2 regions of the Streptomyces sp. NPDC007808 genome follow, and region 2 is predicted to be linked to the other one. Evidence: riboswitches for the same ligand, from Rfam matches in the RefSeq annotation. Region 2 holds a riboswitch; the other holds the start of a gene.

Region 1 (7,761 bases), on a different contig from region 2:
GCGTACCTTGAACAGCCAGCCGCCCTCGAAGGGGGCGGAGTTCACCAGCGCCGGGTCGTTCACCACGTCCTCGTTGATCTCGGTGATCTCACCGGTGACCGGGGAGTACAGGTCCGACACCGACTTGGTCGACTCCAGCTCGCCGCAGGTGTCACCCGCGGTCACGGTCGAGCCGACCTCGGGGAGCTGGGCGTAGACGACATCGCCGAGCGCGTTCGCCGCGAACTCGGTGATGCCGACCGTCGCGACGCCGTCCTCGGCGGTCGACAGCCACTCGTGCTCCTTGCTGTAGCGCAGCTGCTGGGGGTTGCTCATGGCCTGAATTCTCCTGTACGCGCGGGAGGGATGCGGAATGGGGTGTGCTGGAAACCCGGATGAGCAGCGCAAACGTGCGCGAGGTCACGCACGGGTCGCTGTCGGTGACTGCTGTGCGGCCGGTCTCTGCTTCCGGCCAAGTGTCTACTTCTGCCGCTTGTAGAAGGGCAGCGCCACGACCTCGTACGGCTCATGGCTGCCGCGGATGTCCACGCCGACCCCGGCCGTACCCGGCGCCGAGTGGGCCGCGTCGACGTACGCCATCGCGATCGGCTTGCCCAGCGTGGGGGAGGGGGCGCCGGAGGTGACCTCGCCGACGACCTCGCCGCCGGCGACGACCGGGTACCCGGCCCGCGGCACCCGACGCCCCTCGGCGACCAGGCCGACGAGGACGCGCGGCGGGTTCTCCGCGGCACGGGAGGCGGCCCGCTCCAGGGCCTCGCGCCCCACGAAGTCGCCCTCCTTCTCGAACTTCACCACCCGGCCGAGCCCGGCGTCGAAGGGCGTGAGCGAGGTCGACAGCTCATGGCCGTACAGCGGCATGCCCGCTTCGAGGCGCAGCGTGTCCCGGCAGGACAGACCGCAGGGGACCAGGCCGACGCCCTCGCCCGCCTTGGTCAGTGCCTGCCACAGCTCGACGGCGTGCTCCGGCTTCACGAACAGCTCGAAGCCGTCCTCACCGGTGTAGCCGGTGCGGGCGATCAGGGCGGGCACGCCGGCGACGGTGCCGGGCAGTCCGGCGTAGTACTTCAGGCCGTCGAGGTCGGCGTCGGTCAGCGACTTCAGGATGCCGGGGGACTCGGGGCCCTGGACGGCGATGAGCGCGTACGCGTCCCGGTCGTCGCGGACCTCGGCGTCGAAGCCGGCCACCCGCTCGGTCAGCGCGTCCAGCACGATCTGGGCGTTGGAGGCGTTGGCGACGACCATGTACTCGCTCTCGGCGAGCCGGTAGACGATCAGGTCGTCGAGGATGCCGCCGTCGGCCCGGCAGATCATGGTGTAGCGGGCGCGGCCGACACCCACGGAGGCGATGTTGCCGACCAGGGCGTGGTTCAGGAAGGCGGCGGCCTGCGGACCGGTGACGGTGATCTCGCCCATGTGGGAGAGGTCGAAGATCCCGGCCTTCGTCCGCACGGCGATGTGCTCGTCGCGCTCGGAGCCGTAGCGCAGGGGCATGTCCCAGCCGGCGAAGTCGGTCATCGTCGCGCCGAGCGAGCGATGCAGGGCATCGAGCGCGGTGTGACGGAGTGGCGTACTGCTCACGGTCGGTCGTCTCCCAGATGCGTGAGGGCGAGGTCGGTCCTCCCCATCTGTCATCGGAACCTGAGAGGTTCGCCATGACCCGCGGGGGTCCATGGCTTGCACCTTGGGTGGGGCGGCGCCCGCCCTCGACGAGGGGGGTGCGGCCCGCTTTTCAGATGTGCCTCGCCCGCGCGGTAACGGGGCCTGAGAGATTCAAGGGAGGGACTTGCTCCTTCGGCGCCCCGGCGATGCACTGCCAGGGACTCTCCCGCGCGGATTCAAACGGCCGGTATGCAGTTGGCGCGGACATCATTGCACGCATCCCCGCACTGCGTCAGGGGGGTGGTTCACAGGGGCCGCGGCGAGTACACAGGCGTACACAGCACCCTGTAGCAGGCTTGTTGCTGTAAGAGGACTGAAACGAGAGACACCGGGCATTACCTTCTCTTTACACTCGACGGGGACGGGACTCGTGAACCGCCCCAGGGGAGGACGATCACGGTGGACAGGACGACGGCGTACGCCACGACCTCGGGCCTCGCGCTGCCGAAGCAGCCCACGACCTCGGCCCGGGGGGCGTGCGAGGCGCGCCCGGCCTCCGTGGTCCGCGATCTGCGGGAGCGCGCCGGCCACAGCCCGCACGCCCTGCTCTTCGCCCCCGAGGACCTCGTCGTGATCACGGGCCTGCCCGGCAGCGGCAAGTCCACGCTGATGCGGCGGACGGTGAAGGGCATCCGTATCGACTCCCAGGACGTCCGGGACCGCTGGGAGGCCCGGATGCCCGGCTTCCTCCCCTATGCCGTCTACCGCCCCCTGGTCCGCCTCGCGCACTACGCCGGACTGCGCCGCGCCCTGCGCTCCGGCGAGGGCGTCGTCGTGCACGACTGCGGCACCCAGGCCTGGGTGCGGGGCTGGCTGGCCCGGGAGGCCCGGCGGCGCGGCGGAACCCTGCACATGCTGCTGCTCGACGTCGCCCCGGACACGGCCCTTGAGGGCCAGCGCGAGCGGGGGCGGGGCGTCTCCCGCTACGCCTTCCTGCGTCACCGCACGGCTGCCGCGCGGCTGCTGCGCTCGGTCGAGAAGGGCCACCTGCCCCGGGGCTGCGGCGCGGCGGTGCTGATCGACCGGGAGGCGGCGGACACCTTGCGCAGGATCGCCTTCACCGGCTGACCGGCCGTATCCGTGCGCGGGCCGGCCACCGGCTAGCCTTTCGGTCCACAGACGAAAGTTCACAGCAGGCGGTCGGACAGATGGACATCCCAGCGGATCTCCCCGCGGACTTCCCGGCACAGACACACCTCCACCCGCACGGCGGCTGGCCCGGCAACGAGCTGGAGGAGGTGCTCTCGGCCTCCCTCGGGCTGCCCACGGCGGGCGGCCGGATCATCGAGGTGCTGGGCCGCAGCTTCGTCTGGGTGCCCCTGCCGGGCGGCGGCGGCCCGCACAGCGGCCCGCTCGACCTGCCCACGCTGGAGATCGGCGGCCAGGCCTACGTCCCGGTCTTCAGCTCCGAGGAGCAGTTCCGCCAGGTCGTCGGATCCCACATGTCCTTCGCCGTCGCCCCCGCCGTGGAGTTCGCCCGCGGTCTGCCCCCGCAGGTGGGAATCGCCGTCAACCCGGACGGCGTGGTCGGCGTCCCCCTGCCCCCGGCGGCGGTGGCCGAGCTGTGCCGGGCGGGCCGCACGCCCCTGGACGGCGTCGCCTCCGGAGGCCGCGTCAAGCTCTACGAGCCGGACTGGCAGGACGACCCGGTCGACTTCCTCGCGGCCGCCTCGGCCGAGTTCGCCGCCACCGGTGTGGTCACCACGGCCCGCCGCTGCCTGGCGACGATCGAGACGGCCACCCCGGTGATGTTCATAGGTGTCGAACTCGCCCACTGGGAGGGCGACCTGCGCGCGGCCCCCATGGACGCCGTCGCCCGCGCGCTGGGCCGCAGCCCGGTCCGGTGGCCGGTCAACCTGGTGCTGCTGGACGTGGCCCAGGACCCGGTGATCGACTGGATGCGCCGGCAGGTCCGCCCCTTCTACCAGCGGGACTTCTGAGCGCCGCGCAGGCGAGCGCCCCGGCGGGGCGCGGGGACCTGCGCGACCGGCCACGACGCACCCGCAGACGGCAGACCACATCAAGTCCCGAGCTCTCAACGGTTCTCCCGGTGGAGCGCCTAAGCTGGGCCCACAGCCAAAATTTCCCGAAGGGGCGGTAAAAGGTGAGCGCGAGCGGCACAACCTCGACCGGTCAGGTCGAGCACATGCTGCGCCAGGTGACCCCCGGGCGCTACGACGCCTACGAGGCCCTCCTGCGCGCGCTCGCGACGCCGTCCTCCGGCCAGGTCTGGATGCTGCTGTGGCACGGCCAGGCCGGCTCCCCGGACGCCCAGTACGGGAACATGGAGGTCGACGGCTACGGCTACGCCCCCTGCGTCACCTCCGCCCAGGAGTTGTCGGCCAGCGGCTGGAACCGCTCCTACGAAGTGGTCGACGGCGTCGACGTCGCCCGCACCCTCTACCCGGACCACTACGGCCTCTGGCTCAACCCGCACGCCCCGGGCGGCGGCGTCGGCATCCCGTGGCTCGACCTGCGCCGCATCGCCACCGGCCTGGACCGCCAGCCCGCCGGCCCGCTGCGGCTGTCGGAACCCGGCATCGAGATCCCGCAGTTCTACGCCCTGCTCGCGCAGAACGCCCACCGCACCCCGGCCGTGCGCGCGCTGCGCCGCGCCTGGGTGCAGCCGGCGCTCGGCGCCCCGTATCTCGCCATCGGTCTCGACGTGTACGACACCAGCCCGCAGGCCGTGGACTCGGTGCGCTCGATGATGTCGCAGTCGATCGGCGCGGTCCCCGACGGACTGCCCGTGTCGACCGTCGCGATGTCCGACGAGGACGACCCGGTCGCCCTGTGGATGCGCGCGAACACCCGACCGTTCTACGACCGCGAGGCGCACGCCGCCGCTCCCGCGCAGGCTCCGGCGTCCGGTTACGGCTACCCACCGGCGCAGGGCCGTTACTGATCACTCACGCGTTACCCTACTGATCGGTCGCAGGCCGATTCTCACAGGTCCGAAGGCTGGCGGACGGTGGTTTCGCAGGCAGATCTCCGCGCGTAGATGCGATCGGAAGGTCCCGGTCCGCCCGCATACGCCCCGACTGGCGCGCGTCCGGCGGGCGTGACCTTCTGTTCGGATAACGGAACTCCTCAGACAGCATCACGGTTGCGCATCCTTTCCCTGCCAGCTCTGGCGACTGATCGCCAAAGCGTTGAAGACTCCCCGCAAGACACGGGCCGGTCGGTCCCGTGCACGAGTGGAAGCAACCGCTACAGCGGCAGCCAGGGGGTCGGCAACAGCCGGCCGAGAGGGGTCAAGCGCAAAGTGACGGCACCGATCGAGACCACCGGATCGCAGGCCGAGGCCCAGCCCGAGGCCGTGCTCGCGGGGGTCGAGTCCAAGCAGATCGAGGGTCGGTCTCTGGGGCAGATCGCCTGGACCCGCTTCAAGAAGGACAAGGTGGCGGTCGCCGGAGGGATCATCGTGATCCTTCTGATCCTGCTGGCCGTGCTGTCGCGGCCCATCCAGGCGCTGTTCGGACTGGACCCGAACGCCCTGAACCAGGACCTGATCGACCCCAACACCTCGCTGCCCAAGGGTGACTTCGGCGGTATGAGCTGGGAGCACCCGCTCGGTGTCGAGCCGAAGTTCGGCCGCGACATCGCCACCCGCATCCTGGAGGGCTCCTGGGTCTCGCTGGTCGTCGCCTTCGGCGCCACGATCCTGTCCAACACGATCGGCGCGGTCCTCGGCGTGGTCGCCGGCTACTACGGCGGCCGGGTCGACACGATCATCAGCCGGCTGATGGACACCTTCCTGGCGTTCCCTCTCCTGCTGTTCGCCATCGCCATCTCGGCCACCCTGCAGGGCGGTGCCTTCGGGCTGGAGGGCCTGCCGCTGCACATCACGGTGCTGATCTTCGTCATCGGCTTCTTCAACTGGCCCTACCTGGGCCGTATCGTGCGGGGCCAGACACTGGCCCTGCGTGAGCGGGAGTTCGTCGACGCCTCGCGGGGGATGGGGGCCAAGGGGCCGTACATCCTCTTCCGGGAGCTGCTGCCGAACCTCGTCGGCCCGATCATCGTCTACTCGACGCTGCTCATCCCGACCAACATCCTCTTCGAGGCGTCCCTGAGCTTCCTCGGCGTCGGCATCCAGCCCCCGCAGGCGTCCTGGGGCGGCATGATCAACCAGGCGGTCGACTACTACCAGGTCGACCCGCAGTTCATGATCGTGCCTGGTCTGGCCATCTTCGTGACCGTGCTGGCGTTCAACCTGCTCGGCGACGGTCTCCGTGACGCTCTCGACCCGCGCAGCCGCTGACCCGCGGCCGCGGAGCGAGTCCAAAAGATTTCCAACAATGGAGGGGAAGCGGACCATCATGCGAAGGTCAACGCTGGCCGCGGTTGCGGCTCTCGGCAGTGCGAGCCTGCTGCTCTCGGCATGCAGCAAAGCCGATGACGGCAGTGAGAACGGAAACAAGTCGGCTGGGGCCAACGCAGCGACCAAGGGTGTCGTCAACGCCTCCACCCAGAAGGGGGGCACGGTCACGTACGAGTACTCGGACGTGCCGGACTCCTTCGACCCCGGCAACACGTACTACGCGTACATGTACAACCTCAGCCGGCTCTACGCCCGCCCGCTGATGACCTTCAAGCCCGCCGCGGGCGAGGCCGGCAACGAGCTGGTCCCGGACCTCGCGGCGAGCCCCGGTGAGCCCAGCGACGGCGGCAAGACCTGGACGTACAAGCTGCGTTCGGGCCTGAAGTACGAGGACGGCACGCCGATCACCTCGAAGGACGTCAAGTACGCCGTCGAGCGCTCCAACTTCGCGCGTGACGTGCTCTCCCTCGGCCCGAACTACTTCCAGCAGTTCCTGGAGGGCGGCGACAAGTACAAGGGCCCGTACAAGGACAAGAGCGGCAAGGGCCTCGCGTCCATCGAGACGCCGGACGACACCACGATCGTCTTCAAGCTCAACCGTGCCTTCCAGGAGTTCGACTACCTGGTCGCGACGCCGCAGACGGCTCCGGTGCCCAAGGCCAAGGACAAGGGCATCGACTACGTCAAGAACATCGTGTCCTCGGGCTCGTACAAGTTCGAGAGCTACGACGAGGGCAAGCAGGCCGTCCTCGTGCGCAACGAGAACTGGGACGCCAAGACGGACCCGCTGCGCAAGCAGTACCCGGACAAGATCGTCGTCAAGCTGAAGGTCAACTCCGAGACCATCGACCAGGACGTCCAGGCCGGTACCGCGATCGACCTCGGCGGCACCGGTGTCCAGGCCGCGACCCAGGCGAAGGTCGTCAACGACGCCGCGCTGAAGGCCAACACGGACAACACCTACGGCGGCCGCCTGGTCTACATGGCGATCAACACGCAGGTCGCGCCGTTCGACAAGGTCGAGTGCCGCAAGGCCGTCCAGTACGCCATCGACAAGGTCTCCGTGCAGACCGCCGAGGGCGGCCCGATCCGCGGTGACATCGCCACCACCGTCCTGCCGCCGGACATCCCCGGCTACGAGAAGGCCGACGCCTACGCCACCAAGGACCACAAGGGTGACGTCGCCAAGGCCAAGGAGCAGCTGAAGGCCTGCGGCAAGTCGAGCATCAAGACCAACATCTCGGCGCGCAGCGACCGCCCGCAGGAGATCGACGCGGCCACCGCGATCATCGCCTCGCTGAAGAAGGCCGGCATCGACGCCACCCTCAAGCAGTACCCGTCGGGCAAGTACTTCACCGACTACGCGGGTGTGCCGGAGTTCGACAAGAAGCAGAACATCGGTCTGCACATGATGCAGTGGGGTGCCGACTGGCCGTCCGGCTACGGCTTCCTGCAGCAGATCCTGCACGGTGACGCGATCGGCGCGTCCGGCAACACCAACCTCTCGTACATCGACGACAAGCAGATCAACGAGATGCTGGAGAAGGCCATCGCCACCGAGGACGAGGCCCAGCGCAACAGCCTGTACGCGCAGATCGACAAGCGTGCGATGGACCAGGCGGCCCTCGTCCCGCTGACCTACTTCAAGGTCCTGCTGTACCGTCCGGCCAACTTCACCAACCTGGTGTCCACGGCGGCCTTCAGCGGTCAGTACGACTACCTCAACATCGGCACGACCAAGAAGTAGCCCCGGAAGGCAGGTGAAGGCTTTGGTGCCC
Region 2 (7,761 bases):
TCTCGACATGGATGCCTTCTACGCCTCGGTGGAGCAGGCATCCAAGCCGAGCCTGCGCGGGAAGGCCGTGATCGTGGGCGGGCTGGGGCCGCGGGGAGTCGTCGCCACCGCGTCCTATGAGGCCCGGGTGTTCGGGGTGCACTCGGCGATGCCCATGGCTCAGGCGCGCCGGCTGGCGCCGAACGCGGCGTACCTCGTGCCACGCTTCGGGATCTACCGCGAGATCAGCGAGCAGGTGATGGAGCTGCTGCGGGAGCTGTCGCCGCTGGTGGAGCCGTTGAGTCTGGACGAAGCCTTCGTGGATCTGGAGGCCGGCGGAGCGGCCTGGGACGAGGAGTCGGCGCGGCTGGTGGGGATGAAGCTGCGGGCCGACATACGCGCGGTCACCGGGCTCGCGGGGTCGGTGGGGCTGGCGGCGTCCAAGATGCTGGCGAAGATCGCCTCGGAGGAGGCGAAGCCGGATGGGCTGGTCGTGATCGAGCCGGGGACCGAACGGGCGTTGCTCGGGCCCATGCCGGTGCGGACGTTGCCGGGGGTGGGGCCTGCGACAGGTGACCATCTGAGGCGGGCCGGAATCCACACGGTGGACGAGATCGCCGAGGCGGGGGAGGACGAACTCGTTCGGCTGCTGGGCAAGGCCCATGGGCATGCCCTGTACGCCATGGCGTTGGCGCACGACGAGCGGCCCGTGGTGGCTGAGCGGGAGGCCAAGTCGGTGTCGGTCGAGGACACGTATGACGTGGACATCCATGACCGGGTTCGGGTGGGTGTGGAGGTGCAGCGGCTGGCCGACCGGTGTGTGCGGCGACTACGTGCGGCCGGGTTGTCCGGTCGGACGATCGTGCTCAAGGTACGGCGGTACGACTTCTCCACCCTGACCCGGTCCGAGACGCTGCGGGGACCGACGGATGACCCCGCCGTGGTGCGGGAGGCCGCTGCGCGGCTGCTGGACTCCGTGGACACGACGGGGGGCGTGCGGTTGCTGGGTGTCGGGGTGACCGGCCTCGCCGACTACACGCAGGAGGATCTCTTCGCGCAGGCGGCCGGGGTACGGGTGGAGCACGCCGACGAGGAGGGGGAGCCCGAGCAGACCGTGCAGGAGCGGGAGGTGACGCCCGTGGAGCGGCGGTGGGCTGCCGGGCACGATGTCCGGCACGCCGAGTTCGGACACGGGTGGGTGCAGGGGAGCGGGCTGGGGCGGGTCACCGTGCGGTTCGAGACGCCCGAGTCGGAGCCGGGGCGGGTGCGGACGTTCCGGGTCGATGATCCGGCGCTGGAATCGGCGGATCCGTTGCCGCTGGTGGCGCGAAGACCCGGGGGAGCGCCGGCTGAGGGGGCGGCAGCGGGCGTGGAACCTGTGGTGCCGGGTCAGGGGTGCTGAGGCGCTGGGGTCCGGTCGTACCCGTGAGGGCGTACCCGTCCTCCTGGGCGGGGCGGGTGTGGCGTTCGTGCGGCTGCCGCGGGCGCCGTCCGTGGCGGCCCGTGCTGCCCTGACGGCACGACCGGCCACAGGATCGGTGGGTCAGGGGAGCTCGCGGGGCCGGTGGGATGGCCGACCGAGGGTTGCTCGGGCCAAGCGCAGGAGGACGGCTCGGTGGAGTGGACCGGGGTACGGGATGTCGGCTGGGGGAGGCCGCTGTGGGTGCGGGCGTGGACTCGCGGTGCGGGCGGGGTCAGGTGTCCTCCGAGCCCGCCAGGTTGCCGAAGTCCCGGTCCGGCACGGAGGGCGGCGGGGCCACGTTCAGGCCGTAGTGGTGGTAGAGCTGGAGTTCCTGTTCCGGGGAGAGGTGGCGGCCCACACCGAAGTCGGGGGCGTCCTTGATCAGGGCGCGGTCGAAGGGGACGCGAAGGCTGCCCTCGACCAGTTCACTGGGCTCCAGGGGGACGAAGGCGTCCCGGGAGAACAGGCCGGTGCGTATCGCCGCCCACTCCGGTACTCCGGTCGCGTCGTCGAGATAGACCTCGTCGATGGTGCCGATCTTGGTGCCGTTGCGGTCGAAGGCCTTGCGGCCGATCAGGTTGCGCGGATCGATGTCGGTCTGCACGGGCCCTCCACTTGGTCGCAACTCATCCGTAAGCACTACGAAAAGGCACTTTGGTGAGAGTGGCCACTCGAAGGTACGTGCGTTGACCCCGCTGGTAGGCTTGCAGACGGCTGCTGACCCCGTGCGGGAGAGTCCTCCAGACACCATCGGAGGCGCCGAAGGAGCAAATCCTCCCCGGAATCTCTCAGGCCCACGTACCGCACGGACGAGGTCACTCTGGAAAGCAGGGCGGGTGTCGACGGCTTCCGCTCTCACCGACGGTGAAAGCCGGGAGCCTTGTGGCGACCCGGTGAAGCTCTCAGGTCGAGATGACAGAGGGGGAGGCCGTTCGGGTACCCGTGCCGTGGTGCCCCTCGAAGGTCGCGTCAGACCAGGAGGCCTCCGCAATGACCGCCCACCGCATTCCGCTCTCCGAGCTCGAACAGGGAATCCCCTTCGAGCAGCGTCACATCGGCCCTGATCATGAGGCTCGGGCCAAGATGCTCGCGCAGGTCGGGTACGGCTCGCTGGACGAGCTCACCGCCGCCGCGGTGCCGGACGTGATCAAGAACGCCGACTCCCTCGAACTGCCCGGGGCGCGCACCGAGGCCGAGGTGCTGGACGAGCTGCGGTCGCTCGCCGACCGCAACCAGGTGCTGGGCTCGATGATCGGACTCGGGTACTACGGGACCTTCACCCCGCCGGTCATCCTGCGCAACGTCATGGAGAACCCTGCCTGGTACACGGCCTACACGCCGTACCAGCCCGAGATCTCCCAGGGGCGGCTCGAGGCCCTGCTGAACTTCCAGACCGTGGTCGCCGACCTCACCGGTCTGCCGACCTCCGGTGCCTCGCTGCTCGACGAGGGAACGGCCGCCGCCGAGGCCATGGCGCTGTCCCGGCGGATGGGCAAGAACAAGAAGGGGCTCTTCCTGGTCGACGCCGATGTGCTGCCGCAGACCATCGCCGTGATCGAGACCCGTGCCGAGCCGACCGGCGTGGAGGTCGTGGTCGCCGACCTCAGCGACGGCATTCCGGCCGAGATCGCCGGCCGCGAGATCAACGGCGTGCTCCTGCAGTACCCGGGCGCCTCCGGTGCCGTACGGGACATCAAGCCCGTCATCGACCAGGCGCACGAGCTCGGTGCCCTCGTCACTGTCGCCGCCGACCTGCTCGCGCTCACGCTGCTGAAGTCGCCCGGCGAGCTCGGGGCGGACATCGCGGTCGGCACGACCCAGCGGTTCGGTGTGCCGATGGGCTTCGGTGGGCCGCACGCCGGCTACATGGCCGTACAGGAGAAGTTCGCACGGAGCCTGCCCGGGCGGCTCGTGGGTGTCTCCGTGGACGCGGACGGGAACAAGGCGTACCGCCTGGCCCTGCAGACGCGTGAGCAGCACATCCGGCGGGAGAAGGCGACCAGCAACATCTGTACCGCTCAGGTGCTGCTGGCCGTGATGGCCGGGATGTACGCCGTTTACCACGGGCCCGAGGGGCTGAAGGGCATCGCCCGGCGGACTCATCGGTACGCCACCGTGCTCGCCGCGGGGCTCGCGGCGGGCGGCGTCGAGGTCGTACACGGCTCGTACTTCGACACGCTCACCGTGCGTGTGCCGTCGAAGGCCGCCGAGGTCGTCGCCGCCGCCCGGCAGAACGGCGTGAACCTGCACCTCGTGGACGCGGACCATGTCTCCATCGCCTGCGACGAGACCACCTCACGGGTGCAGCTGGGTGCCGTGTGGACGGCGTTCGGCGTCGAGGGCGACATCGAGGCGCTGGACGCGGCGAGCGCGGACACGCTCCCGGGCTCGCTGCTGCGCAGCGACGCGTATCTCACCCACCCGGTCTTCCACCAGTACCGCTCCGAGACGGCGATGCTGCGCTACCTGCGCAGGCTCGCGGACCGTGACTACGCGCTGGACCGCGGCATGATCCCGCTGGGCTCGTGCACCATGAAGCTCAACGCGACCACCGAGATGGAGCCGGTCACCTGGCCGGAGTTCGGTCGGCTGCACCCCTTCGCGCCCGCCGAGCAGGCGCAGGGCTATCTGACGCTCATCCGGGAGCTGGAGGAACGTCTCGCCGAGGTCACCGGCTACGACAAGGTGTCGCTTCAGCCCAACGCCGGCTCTCAGGGCGAACTCGCCGGACTGCTCGCCGTACGCGGGTACCACCGCGCCAACGGTGACGAGCAGCGGACCGTCTGCCTCATCCCGTCGTCCGCCCACGGCACGAACGCCGCGAGTGCCGTCATGGCCGGCATGAAGGTCGTTGTCGTCAAGACGGCCGACGACGGCGAGATCGACGTCGAGGACCTGCGGGCGAAGATCGACAAGCACCGGGACGAACTGTCGGTGCTGATGATCACGTACCCGTCGACGCACGGTGTGTTCGAGGAGCACGTCGCCGACATCTGCGCTCAGGTGCACGAGGCCGGCGGACAGGTGTACGTCGACGGGGCGAACCTCAACGCCCTCGTCGGGCTTGCCAAGCCGGGGCACTTCGGCGGGGACGTGTCGCACCTGAACCTCCACAAGACGTTCTGCATCCCGCACGGCGGTGGCGGTCCGGGCGTCGGGCCCGTGGCGGTCCGGTCGCACCTGGCGCCGTATCTCCCCAACCACCCGCTGCAGCCCGCGGCCGGTCCCGAGACGGGTGTGGGCCCGATCTCGGCCGCGCCCTGGGGTTCCGCCGGGATCCTGCCGATCTCGTGGGCGTACGTCCGGCTCATGGGCGGCGAGGGCCTCAAGCGGGCCACGCAGGTGGCGGTGCTGTCCGCCAACTACATCGCCCGGCGACTGGAGCCCCACTACCCGGTGCTCTACACCGGGCCCGGCGATCTCGTCGCGCACGAGTGCATCATCGACCTGCGGCCGTTGACCAAGGCGACCGGGGTGAGCGTCGACGACGTCGCCAAGAGGCTCATCGACTACGGCTTCCACGCGCCGACGATGTCGTTCCCGGTGGCTGGGACGCTGATGATCGAGCCGACCGAGTCCGAGGACCTGACCGAGCTCGACCGGTTCTGTGACGCGATGATCGCCATCCGTGCGGAGATCGAGAAGGTCGGGTCGGGGGAGTGGACCGCCGACGACAACCCGCTGCGGAACGCTCCGCACACGGCTGGTGCGCTGGGTGGCGAGTGGGAGCACGCGTACAGCCGTGATGAGGCCGTGTTCCCGGCCGGTGTGTCGGTCGCCGACAAGTACTGGCCGCCGGTGCGCCGGATCGACCAGGCGTTCGGCGACCGGAACCTCGTCTGTTCCTGCCCGCCGCTGGACGCGTACGAGGACTGACGTCCCGCGGGGCACCCCACAGTCATGGGGCTGTGCAGGGTGTCCTGACCACGTGGTGTGGGTGAGCCCCGTCTCGGCCGAACTCCGGCCGGGCGGGGCTCACGCCGTTGCCAGGGCCACCTCGGTCGCCTTGATCAGCGCCACGACGGGGACGCCGGGGGACAGGGCGAGGTCGGTGGTGGCGTCCCTGGTGATCGCCGCGGTCAGTGCCGCGCCCTCCAGTGCGATCTTGACCGAGGCCATGGCGCCGCCGGTGGCGATGCCGGACACCGTGCCGGGGAGCTGGTTGCGGATGGACAGTCCCTCGATGGGGCCGGTGGCCAGGGAGATCTCCGTCGACTTCACAAGGGCGGTCACGGACGTGCCCTTGACCAGGCCCAGGTCTTCGACGGCCTCCAGGGTGATCGCCGCGGTGAGGTTCTGACCGCCGGCGAGGCGGACCTTGACCGTCGCCATGACCTCGCCTGGGGTGATGGCCGTGACGGTGCCGGGGAGCTGGTTGCGGATGCTCAGGCTCATGGGGGTGCGCCTCACAGAGGGGGGTGGGTATGGGGCCTTTGGGCTTTTTCTGGGTTCAGGCCCCCACCGTAAGCGCGTCGGCCGCGCGGTCACGCGCGGTCGATGTGGACGTTCGTCGACTTCACGCGGGCGGTGGCCTCCATTCCGACCTCCAGGCCCAACTCCTCGACCGCTTCCCGGGTCAGCAAGGAGACCAGTCGGTGCGGGCCGGCCTGGATCTCGACCTGGGCCGCTACGTCTCCGAGTTTGATCGCGGTGACGATGCCGGGGAAGGCGTTGCGGACGGAGGTGTGCGGGGGCTCCTCCTCGCCGGATCCGGAGTGGGCGAGTTCCACCGAGAACGCGGCGAGGTCCTTGCCGTGGATGAGCCGACGGCCGGCCTCGTCGCGGTGGGTGGCCACTCGGCCGGCGTCGGCCCAGCGGCGCGCGGTGTCGGGGCTCACGCCGAGCAGGCGGGCGGCCTGGCCGATTGTGTAGGACTGCATGCGCATCACCATAGGGCCGGAAGTGACGCGGGTGAGGGGCGGGCGGGCAGCCTTGGCCACGGCTTGGCAAACGCGTATGACGCGATATAGCGTTAGTGTCGTCGATGGGATACGGACGGGGTGAGGGTCATGTCGGCTGGGCTGGTGGGCGGGGGCGAGGCGCCCGCGTTGAGGGCTTCGCATGCGGATCGGGATCAGGTCGTCGACGTGTTGCGGACAGCCGCGGGTGACGGTCGGCTGACGGTCGCGGAACTGGACGAGCGGGTGGAAGCGGCCCTGACCGCGCGTACGGTGCGGGAACTGGACGGGCTGCTGAGTGACCTGCCGGTCGGTGCGGGGATGACCGGGGGCGACGTCAAGGACGTCGTGCGCATCGAGCAGCAGGGTGGCTCGGTCCGGCGCGGTGAAGGCTGGGCGGTGCCCAGGTGCCTGGAGATCCACTCGGAGTGGGGCGACGTGACGCTCGACCTGAGTCAGGCGGTGATCACGCGGGACACCCTGCACATCGACCTCGACATGCGGGGCGGCACCCTGAAGCTCGTGACCACGCCGGGGATCGTGGTGGACACGGACTCCCTCGTGACGCACTACGCCAAGGTCAAGGCCCGAGGAGCGGGCGGCGAGGACGCCCCGCTCGTCCTGCGGGTGGTGATCGCCGGGGAGATCGGCTTGGGCCGGATCGTCATACGGCCGCCTCGGCGCTTCTTCCTCAGGAGAGCCTGGAGGCCCTGAGCACCGACCGGGCCGTCTCGTCGTCGATCCGGTGGCCGATGCGCCTCAGCACCTCGGCGCCCTCGCGCAGGGTGCCGCGTTCGAGCGAGCGGCGCATGCCCGTGTCCAGTTCGTGCCAGAGCAGCGGGTTGGCGAGGAGGACACGGGGGTCGAGCTCCAGGCGATGACCGTAGGCGTCGCGCAGGACCAGGTGCAGGGAGACACCGTCGTACTGCCGTACGGTCACCAGCGCGTCGGTGCACACGACGTGTCGGCGTAACGTGCCCTGGACGGCCAACCAGCCCGGGCCTGCGGTGACATGCGGGGGTAGGAGCACCACGAACAGCGTCGCGGCCAGGGTCAGCCAGAGCAGCGTGCGCAGCGCCGTCAGGGTGCCCGCGTCCCAGTCGACCAGCTCGGCCATGGCGGCGAACCCGAGAGCGCAACCCACCGCGAACCGGGCGCTGCCGCCCCAGTGGCGGTCGCCGACGGGCCCCTGCGGTCCGCTCCCTCCCATGAAGGGAAGGTAAGGCGGGCGCGGTTCGTTGTAACCGGCGCCGACGGGACCCTGACCGCGTACACCTGAAAGTTGACGGGATTGCGGCCGAGAGTGACCGGTGACCGGTGGCCGGGAGCCGTGGCGCGGTGGTCGACGGCACTGAGAGAGCACAGCCAGGCGCCCTCCCGGCGGATGGTGACGGGGTGCTCTGGGCAGCCGTCGGTCTGGCC

Evidence for each region. Region 2 has a riboswitch for glycine ahead of gcvP (aminomethyl-transferring glycine dehydrogenase). Riboswitches for the same ligand answer to the same signal wherever they lie in the genome.
Region 1: it holds a riboswitch for glycine, as region 2 does, so the genes downstream of both, gcvT (glycine cleavage system aminomethyltransferase GcvT) here and gcvP (aminomethyl-transferring glycine dehydrogenase) in region 2, are expected to answer to the same signal.

What each region holds. Positions count from the first base shown of each region.
Region 1 covers NZ_JBIAEQ010000003.1:266,827-274,587, reverse strand. The annotation lists gene gcvH (glycine cleavage system protein GcvH) at 1-315, opposite strand, end outside; gene gcvT (glycine cleavage system aminomethyltransferase GcvT) at 460-1,578, opposite strand; glycine riboswitch at 1,740-1,838, opposite strand; gene ACFYNL_RS13005 (AAA family ATPase) at 2,059-2,727, shown strand; gene ACFYNL_RS13000 (enhanced serine sensitivity protein SseB) at 2,808-3,599, shown strand; gene ACFYNL_RS12995 (enhanced serine sensitivity protein SseB C-terminal domain-containing protein) at 3,764-4,564, shown strand; gene ACFYNL_RS12990 (ABC transporter permease) at 4,925-5,923, shown strand; gene ACFYNL_RS12985 (ABC transporter substrate-binding protein) at 5,961-7,730, shown strand.
Region 2 covers NZ_JBIAEQ010000001.1:9,006-16,766, forward strand. The annotation lists gene ACFYNL_RS00055 (DNA polymerase IV) at 1-1,381, shown strand, start outside; gene ACFYNL_RS00060 (PRC-barrel domain-containing protein) at 1,674-2,045, opposite strand; glycine riboswitch at 2,160-2,255, shown strand; gene gcvP (aminomethyl-transferring glycine dehydrogenase) at 2,432-5,317, shown strand; gene ACFYNL_RS00070 (molybdopterin-binding protein) at 5,417-5,836, opposite strand; gene ACFYNL_RS00075 (molybdopterin-binding protein) at 5,926-6,321, opposite strand; gene ACFYNL_RS00080 (DUF1707 domain-containing protein) at 6,451-7,053, shown strand; gene ACFYNL_RS00085 (hypothetical protein) at 7,031-7,549, opposite strand.